2 regions of the Micromonospora sp. NPDC050276 genome follow, and region 2 is predicted to be linked to the other one. Evidence: riboswitches for the same ligand, from Rfam matches in the RefSeq annotation. Region 2 holds a riboswitch; the other holds the start of a gene.
What was found. Region 2 has a riboswitch for cyclic di-AMP ahead of ACIBF8_RS04395 (C39 family peptidase). Riboswitches for the same ligand answer to the same signal wherever they lie in the genome.
Positions count from the first base shown of each region.

Region 1: it holds a riboswitch for cyclic di-AMP, as region 2 does, so the genes downstream of both, ACIBF8_RS15255 (NlpC/P60 family protein) here and ACIBF8_RS04395 (C39 family peptidase) in region 2, are expected to answer to the same signal.

Region 1 is NZ_JBITJA010000006.1:259,639-264,193, forward strand. It holds gene ACIBF8_RS15245 (NlpC/P60 family protein) at 1-154, shown strand, start outside; gene ACIBF8_RS15250 (N-acetylmuramoyl-L-alanine amidase) at 213-2,195, opposite strand; cyclic di-AMP (ydaO/yuaA leader) riboswitch at 2,431-2,567, shown strand; gene ACIBF8_RS15255 (NlpC/P60 family protein) at 2,581-3,621, shown strand; gene dcd (dCTP deaminase) at 3,688-4,266, opposite strand; gene ACIBF8_RS15265 (pyridoxamine 5'-phosphate oxidase family protein) at 4,366-4,555, shown strand, end outside.
Region 2 is NZ_JBITJA010000002.1:252,197-256,751, reverse strand. It holds gene ACIBF8_RS04400 (alpha/beta fold hydrolase) at 1-362, opposite strand, end outside; gene ACIBF8_RS04395 (C39 family peptidase) at 533-1,381, opposite strand; cyclic di-AMP (ydaO/yuaA leader) riboswitch at 1,617-1,758, opposite strand; gene ACIBF8_RS04390 (hypothetical protein) at 2,043-2,813, opposite strand; gene ACIBF8_RS04385 (hypothetical protein) at 2,946-3,368, opposite strand; gene ACIBF8_RS04380 (acyltransferase family protein) at 3,461-4,555, opposite strand, start outside.

The DNA of each region.
Region 1 (4,555 bases), on a different contig from region 2:
TCCCGGTGACCTGGTCTTCTTCTTCTCCGGCCTGAGTCATGTCGGGCTGTATCTGGGTAACAACCAGATGGTGCACGCGCCACGTGCCGGCAAGCCGGTGCAGGTGTCCAGCATCAACACCATGCCGGTCGCCGGGTTCCGTAGACCCGGCTGATCCGCCTAGCGCCATACGACGGCCCCCGGTCAACCCGACCGGGGGCCGTCGTGGTTTGTCAGCGGGGCGCGCCCACCGGGGACGGCAGCAGCTGCACGTCGGCGAGATCGACGTACATGATCCGGTGACCGAACTGGATCTGCGCGTAGCGGTTCTCGCCGCGAATCACCGTCCAGTCACCGGGTGAGGAGCCGTCGAACGTGCTGGCCCGGTAGTACTCGCCGGCCAGCACCGCGCCGACGGCGTATCGCTGACCGGCGGCCAGCGTGTACTGCAGCGGCGAGATCGTCTGGTAGGGCACCCCGGCCGGGTACGCCGACTGCTCCGGGTACGCCCGTCCGTACACCGGGATGGTGGCCCGTCCGGGCTTCGGCGTGGCCACGACGCCGACGGTCCAACTGGCGGTCGGCGCGGACGCCGGGTTGTAGAACCAGGCCCGCTGCCCGAGGTACCAGATCGCCGTCCAGTCGCCCTGCCGCCCGGCGAGCGCGTACGTCTGCCCGGCAGACGCCCGGGCCCCGTGGTCCGACACGGCCATCGTGTTCGGGGTGCCGTCCGGGCGGAGCGCGACGTCGTTGACCAGCGGCGCGTCTGCGGACGGTGCGCTGCGCAGCACCACCGCCGAGGAGCCACGCGGCGCGCACGGCAGGCCCGCGGTGACGCAGCCGGTGAACGCCGGCTGGTTGGTGGTGTAGTCCGGGTCGATCCGGACCAGCCCGGTGGCCGGGGTGCCGGTGTCCAGCCGGGGTGCGTGCAGCAGGTCGAAGTAGTGCGTCCAGTCCCAGTACGGGCCCGGATCCCAGTGCATTCCTGGCACGGTCGAGGCGACGGTGCCGGGCACGTTGTCGTGGCCGATGATGTGCTGGCGGTCCAGCGGGATGCCCAGCCGCAGCGCCAGGTGCCGGACCAGCTTCGCCGAGGTCCGGTACATCGCCTCGGTGTACCAGGTGCCCTGCGCCGCGAAGCCCTCGTGTTCCAGACCGATCGACTTGGCGTTGACGTACCAGTTGCCGGCGTGCCAGCCGACGTCCTTGGTCCGCACGTGCTGGGCGATGTGCCCGTCGACCGAGCGCAGCGAGTAGTGCCAGCTCACGTAGGTCGGATCCTGGACGAGTTGCAGGGTGGTCGCCCAGCTCGCCTCGGTGTCGTGGATGACGATGTACTCGATCTTCTGCCGGGCGGGCCGGTCGGAGAGGTCGTGGTTGCCGTAGTCCCCGTCGCCGAACGCCTCGTAGGGCGCCGGGATCCATTCGCAGGAGATGGTGCGGGGGCACTCCACCCCGTCCGGGCGGGCCAGCCGGCGCAGGCCCAGCCGGTCCAGCCAGGAACGCTCGGGCCGTACCGCACGGGCCGGCAGGGTGATCCGCTGGCCGTCGTCGGTCACCCGGGACGCGCCCGCACCGATGGTGGTGAAGACCTCGTCGGCGAAGGCCGCGGCGGCGTCGGCGCTGTCCGCGCCGGAGTAGCGGGCCACCGCGCCGTACCAGGCCGCCGGGTCGGTGTCGGCGCCGAGCGGCGCCCCCAATTCCCGCTGGTACGCGCTCAGCAGCGCGGCACCACCCCGGATGTTGACGCCCACGTCGGCGCGCAGTGCCTCGGGTGCCGCGCCGGTCAGCGCGGCGGCGGCGTCTACGGTCTGCAACGCGGCGGTGGACGGCGCGGGGGTCTCGACCGGCCGGGGCGCGGGCACCCGGGCGGGGCGCGAATCGTCGCCACGGGGGTCCTCGGCGCCGGCGTCGTGGTGGCCGCGCCCAGGTAGGGCGGCCACGTGCCGGGCGTCGGTCAGGTGCATCGGGCCGTAGCCGCCGCTGGTGCTGGGTGTGCCGGCGTTGCTGTCCCAGCGGGACTCCAGATAGGAGACGCCGAGCAGCACGACGGGCGGTATCCCGTACTCGGTGGCCGCGGCGGCGTATTGCTGTTGGCGGTCGGTGGTGGGCGCGGCGGCGGCCGGGCCGACGGAGAGTGGCACCGTGGTCGTGGCGGCGACCACGGTGGCGGCGAGCAGGGCACGCCAGCCGGTCGACAGGGTGGGAGGGTGCATCGAACCCCCTAGATTCTCGCGGGCAGAGGTCAGGTCACCATCGCGCCGCCCGGGAACCCACGTCAATACCTTTCTATCTATCGAAGTATCTAGAAAGTATTCTTCACACACGGTCGGTGACCTCATCCGATCGGTACGGAGTGTCACGGCCGCACGGGTTGCGGATCGGTAACAAGCGTCTCTACTCTGGTCATTCGTCGGCCCGACAGCAGCTCCGCCCAGCCCGGGCGGTAACGGACCGACACCGCCGAGTCGTTTCCGAGCGAACCGGGGACCCAGGTCCCTCGGGGTGAATCCGCAGTCACTTGCGGTAGGGCGCCGACTTCCCGCCCGAACCCGTCAGCTAACCCGGTAGGCGGTCAGGAAGAAGGAGTACGGAACCCCGGTGGCACTCCATGCCCCGCGGCCGTCGTCCGAGCGGTCGGCATCAGCCGGCCCGGCGTCGATCGTGCCGCGCCCACGCTGGTCCCGCTTCACCACCGTTCTCGCCGCGCTGGCCGGCGTCGCCGTCGTCCTGACCGGCAGCGCCACGGCGGCCCACGCCGACCCGTCCGTCGCCGAGATCGAGCGCCAGATCGACGCCGACTGGAACAAGCTCGAACCGATCATCGAACGGCACAACGCCACCCGCACCGACCTCGCCGCGAAGCGCAAGCAAGCCGACGCGCTGGCCGCCCGGATCACTCCGCTGGAGCGCCAGGTCGACGCCGCGATGGACAAGGTCAGCGCCCTCGCCGTCCGCGCCTACAAGGGTGAGAACGTCTCGACCGTCAACGCGGTGCTGGGCAGCCGGTCGCCCAGCGAGGTGGTCGGCCAGCTCGAAATGCTCGACCGGTTTGCGCACAACCAGCAGAAGGACGTACGCCAGGTGGCCGACCTGCGCGACCAGTTGGCCGCGCAGAAGGCGCCACTGGACGAGATGGTGGCCCAGCTGGCCCGCACCGAGGCTCAGTTGGCGGCGAAGAAGAAGCAGATCAACGAAGAGATCGACCGCCTGCAGAAGCTGCGCCTCAAGGTGTACGGCAACGGCGGCGGCGGCCCGCTGCGCCCGGCGCCCTGCCCGGGTAGCTACCCCGGCGGCGCGGCGGGCACCGCGGTCAAGTTCGCCTGCGCGCAGATCGGCAAGCCCTACGTCTGGGGTGCCGAGGGCCCGAACTCGTACGACTGCTCCGGGCTGATGCTGGCCGCCTGGGCGAAGGCCGGCGTGTCGCTGCCGCACAACGCCGCCGCGCAAAGCCGGGTCACCAAGAACGTCAGTAGGGGTGACCTGCGCCCCGGCGACCTGGTCTTCTACTACAGCGACATCCACCACGTCGGCATGTACGTCGGCGGTGGCTGGGTGGTGCACGCCTCGCAGGCCGGTCAACCGGTCAAGATGAAGAAAGTCGACGACGGCCCGATCCACAGCTACGGCCGCCCCGGCTGACCTGGGTGACGAAAGGGCCCGTCGCGATCCGTCGCGGCGGGCCCTCGTCGTTCTCCGCGTCGCGCCTTATCGGGTGGGCCAGGTGCGCCAGTGCTGCCAGGCGCGGCTCGGAGTCGGCCCCCGCTGCCCCTGGTAGCGCGAGCCGTAGACCGCCGAGCCGTACGGGTGCTCGGCCGGCGAGGACAGCCGGAAGATGCAGAGCTGCCCGATCTTCATCCCCGGCCACAGGGTGATCGGCAGGTTCGCCACGTTCGAGAGCTCCAGCGTCACGTGACCGGAGAAACCCGGGTCGATGAATCCGGCGGTGGAGTGCGTGAGCAGCCCGAGCCGGCCCAGGGAGCTCTTGCCCTCCAGTCGGCCGGCGAGCTGGTCACCCAGCGAGATGACCTCCAGCGTCGAGGCGAGCACGAACTCGCCCGGGTGCAGCACGAACGGCTCGCCGTCGGGCACCTCGACCGCCGAGGTCAGGTCGTCCTGCTGCCTGGCGGGATCGATGTGGGTGTAGAGGTGGTTGTTGAAGACCCGGAACAGCCGGTCGAGTCGGACGTCGATGCTGGACGGTTGGACCAGGGTGGGCTCGAACGGCTCCAGGCCCAGCGTGCCGGCCTTGATCTCGGAGACCAGGTCGCGGTCGGAGAGCAGCATCGGACCACCATAGCCGCGTGGCCGAAAGTGACTGGATTCGGTGCCGGTGACCAGCGCGTCGAGGTCGCTGCTCGTACATTTGTTCGATAGAATGCCCGCATGGCTTCCTGGTCCGAATTCGCCGCCGACGAGCCCCGACTCGCCGACGGGATCCGCGTTCTCCTCCAGCAGTACGGGCCGGGCTTCGGCTACCTGGCCACGGTCCGTGCCGACGGCGGGCCCCGCGTCCATCCGGTCTCTCCGGTCATCACCGATGAGGGGCTGTTCTGCTTCATCATCGACTCTCCCA
Region 2 (4,555 bases):
GTCAGCTCCGCGGGCGACCAGATCGCCTTGATGCCCAACCCGACCACCGCGTCCACCGGGGCTCCGGCGTCGCGGGCGGCCAACGCCAGGCCGACCACGCCACCCAGTGAGTGCCCGAGCACGACGAGCCGGTCGTCGGGGGCGAGGGCCTGCGCGATCCGCTGGGCGAAACCCGCGAAGGAGTACGACGGCAGCGGTGGCGCCCAGCCGTGGCCGGCGAGGTCCGGTGCCAGCCACCGCCCGGGCCAGTGCTGCTCAAGGTGCGGCGCCCAGGGCAACCACACGTCACCGGTCGCCCCCATGCCGTGCAGCAGCAACAGGACCGGCCTACGGCCGCCGTGACCACCCGAATTCTCCACCACGGCCGCAGTCTCCCACGGTTCACGGCCTGGTACGAGAGCCGTCATCCGCGCCACCGCCGAGACCTGGAGATCCACTGTAGAGTTCGCGCCCGGACTCGGCGGCGAAGACACCGCGGGCGCCGGCTCCTTGTGGGAGACGGCGCCCGCGGCGGTCAGCGTGCCTGGCTGGGTCAGGCGGAGTAGCCCCGGCTGGTGATCCAGTTGGCCAGGTCGATGGTGGTGATCCAGTACGACGGGTCGGCCGGGTTCGCCGAGTCGGCGATCCGCACGGTGCGACCGTTGTCCTTGTAGCCCACCACGGCGATGTAGTGCCCGCCGCCGTAGGAGTGCCAGCCGCCGTCGGTGTCGGTGGCGTCCCCGACGACGTTGGCCACCACGCCCCGGCCGTCGGTGATGGCCTTCACGACGTCGGCCTGGAGCTGGTCCATCTGCGCCGGGCTGGGCGCGCCGGGGAACATCCGGGTGCGGTACGGGGAGCCCTTCACCTCGGCGTTGAGCACCCGGGTGGTGTCCGCGGCCGAGTTGGTGCCCATCTCGGTGGTGCCGAGTTCGGCGCCGAGCTCCTCCTGGGTGCGGTCGATGCCGGCGGCGCTGAGCGCGTTGCGGGTGGCCGCCGGGCCGCAGTTGTAGTAGGTGTTCTGCGCCTCGTAGTCGTAGTCGAGCACCTTCGTCGCCGGCGGCTTCGGCCGCTCCGCCTTGCGGGTGAGGTCCGGGTTGCTGCTGGCCTTGGCGGCGGGCGAGGCGGCGCTGGTGGCCGGGGCGGCCGTGGTCGGCGCGGCGCTGGCCGAGGGGGACGCGTCCCGAACCTCGCCGCGGGAGGCGGCGACGTCGCTGCGCATCTCGGCGACCGTGGTCACGGTGCGCTGGCCGGCCGGGGCGTCATCGGCCGTGGTGAGCAGGGCGCCGGTGGTCGTGGCGATCGCGAGGGCCGCGGCGGAGGCGGCAACGATCTGATACGGGCGCTCGGTGGCGAGGCGGCGGAGCTGACGCTGCAGGGTGTGCTTCACGGGGTCCTCCACGGATCGGGGGGGAGAGCGGCACACCGGGGCCGGACCGGTATCCGGGCAGGCGCCAGCGCGCGGACCGTTGGTCCGCGGATGGTGAACCGCTCAGGGGAACGCCCGGCGCGGCCGGGCGGGAAAGGCGATGACCCGGGGGGTCAGCTCACCGTCACTGGACGAATGAGCGGGTGCACCGCCACGCCGTGGAGGCGAGGGAACAACCGAGGGGTGGAAAGGTGCTGCACGAGGGGTTGACTCCTTCCAACACCGCCTACCGGGTTAGCTGACGGATTCGGGCGGGAAGATCGCCCTACCGCGGGCCGTGGCTCGCGGATTCACCCCAGACTTACTGATGGGTCCCCGGCTCGTTGATCACGATTAAGCGGGTCGACGCGGCGTCGCCTCTTGCGATCGGTTACCGCATCGGACGGCACGACACTACTGGCGTCCGTGCGCCCTGCCAAGCCAGGTTCACCTGCGTAAACCCGAATTGGCGCGACAATTTCTGCGCGTTTTGCCGATGATGTGACTCGATGGGACAACCGGTTACGGTGACGCCTGCGGGCGACAACCGGACAGGCCGCAGAGAACGCGGCCACAATCACGGGAACAATGACGCCGCTCGCGCCGGACGTCCGATTTCACCAAGTCGTGACCGGCCTCACATCACGGATCGGGCTCAACCCACCCGGGCCGGGCGCCACCGTGCCACGACGGCGGGACGCAACGCCCCGGCCACCTTCCGGCCAGTGGGCACCGGGGTCGGGCGCAGCCGGGCTGCCGCCGCGTACGCCTCCTCGGCGAGGGTGCGCCGCGACTCGGCGGCCAGCTCCGCGTCGCGCCAGGCGGCCCGCTCACGGCTCGCGGCCACCTGGTAGTCGGCCAGCCGCGCGTCCCGGATCACCCGGCTGATCAACACCTCCTGCTGCACCGGGTGGAGGCGGGGATCCCAGCCGTGCCGGTGTCCGAACACGTCGCCAAGCTGTGCCATGGTCAGGTCACCCCGCCAGTACGCGGCCATCGCCGCGCGGTGCAGATAGCGCTCCCGGGCGGCGTACTCGGCGGGGGTGTGCGGGGTCTGCGGGGTGGGCAGCGCCCCGGCACCCGCGAAGCGACGCGCGGCGGCGTCCGCCTCGTCGTACCCGATCCAGGCCCGCTCCACCTGCTCCTGAGCGGTCAGCCAGGCGGCGCGTCGCCGCCGGGCGGTGGTGGCCGCGCCGGCCGCGGCGACGGCCACCTCCTCGGCGTAGCGGCGCAGGTCCACGGCCTCGGCAGCGGCCACCTCCCGAGCGGTGGGCGCGGTCGGGAGCGGGTCGTCCGTGCACCGGTCTCGGTCGGGGCGGGCCACCAGCACGGTGAGCAGGCCCAGGGTCAGCAGGATCAGGGTGGACCAGATGGCGGCGGCCTGCGGCACCTCGGTCACGAACTGGTAGAAGACGACGGTCTCCATGGTCGGCACCTCGAAAGGAGAGCAGTGCGATGGGAGCCGCACCGGCCAGCGGGCCACGGTGGGCCACGGGTCGGCGGGGTGCGGAGTGGGTGGGTCGACAGCGTGCGGCGACGGGACGATCGTCCCGGTGGCTCAGCGCCCGGGTGGGGCCCGAGGCGCCGGACGGCTCGCGGCGTCGCCGAGGGGCAGCCGGTCAGACTCGGTCGCACCGAGCGGCAGCGCCCCGGCCACGATGGTGCCCTGGTCGGCGAGGTGCGCCGCCGACGCGTCGACCGACGGTGCCGGAGCGGACCGCTCGGCGGACCGCTGTGGGATGACCGGGGCCGACCGGGCCGCACCTCGCACCTCGATCTGCCGGCAGGACGCCGCCACCGACCCGGCGGCGACGAGGGCCGGCACCGCGCTCGGGGTGGGGACCGGGCTCGGGGTGGGTGCGGCGGCCGTGGCCGGGCCCGCGCCGAGCGCCAGGGCCGCGACGACGGCGAGGCTGGTCAGCATCCGGGTCGCCCAGCGCGCCACCCACCACAGGGGACAGGTGAACGCGACCGGAAGCACGTCCCCACGCTACCGTCGCACCGACCCGGGCGCACCGACCACGGGCGTGTCGGAACACGCCGCGCCGACCCCGTTGACCAGGGTGGACGCTGTCAGCGCGAGTCGACGTACGGTGATCGACCGGCGGTCCGACCGACCTCGTCGGCGGGGCCGGCCTCGGCCTTTGTGTCCCGTGCGTCGTCGTTGCCGGCGCCCCGCGAGCCGGCCGTGCGTTGCCGGGGGACGGACGCCGGGCGGACCGGTCGGCGCGGCGCGAGCCGGCGCATCATCGGGGTCTCCACGAAGCGGTGCAGCAGCCCGGCGAGGGTCAGATTCACCAGCAGGAAGCCGAGCACCACGGCCGGGCCGCGCCAGCCCGGGAAGCCGGTCCCCCAGTCCCCGCTCCAGCGCAGCACGCTCGTCATCACCAACACGTGGACCAGGTAGAAGGCGAACGAGACCTCACCGAGCCACACCAGCGGCCGGGACCGCCACGGTGAGCGCCGACCCCGCACGTCCGCGTCCGCGGCGGCGGTGATCACCAGCAGGTACGCGACGGCGAGCAGGGTGGTCCACAGCTCGGCGCGGATCCACTGCGCGGCCGCCACCCAGGCGGCCAGGAAGATCCCGCTGGCCACGGCCAGGCCGGGACCTCGCCAGAGGCCCCGGCGCATCAGCTCGGCCGCCACCGCGCCCAACCAGAACTCCAGTGACCGTACCGGTGGGAAGATCTGGGTGAACCACCACCGACTCACCTCCGGCACCAGCTCCTGGGCCGGCCAGAGCGCGAGGATCAGCAGCGGCAACGCGACGATCAGCGCCCAGAGCAGCTTCGGCCGGGCCCGGCGCAGCAGCGGCAGCGCCAGTGGCAGGCAGAGGTAGAAGAAGAACTCGCAGGACAGCGACCAGCTGACGGTGTTGATGCTGTAGAACCAGCCCGGCCGGGGATCCCAGGCCTGCAACAGCAACACGTTCTCCAGCGCGGCCGCCGGTAGCACCGGGTCGGCGAACCACCAGGCGACCACCAACGCCGCCGCCCACAACACCAGGTGGTTCGGGTAGATCTTGGCGATTCGTCGCCGCCAGAAGGTACGCCGCGAGTCCCCCGCACGGGCCGACCAGACCAGCACGAAACCGCTGAGGATGAAGAAGAACTGCACCCCGGAGAGGCCGAGGGTGAACAACGCGTCGACCACGGCCTGGTAGTC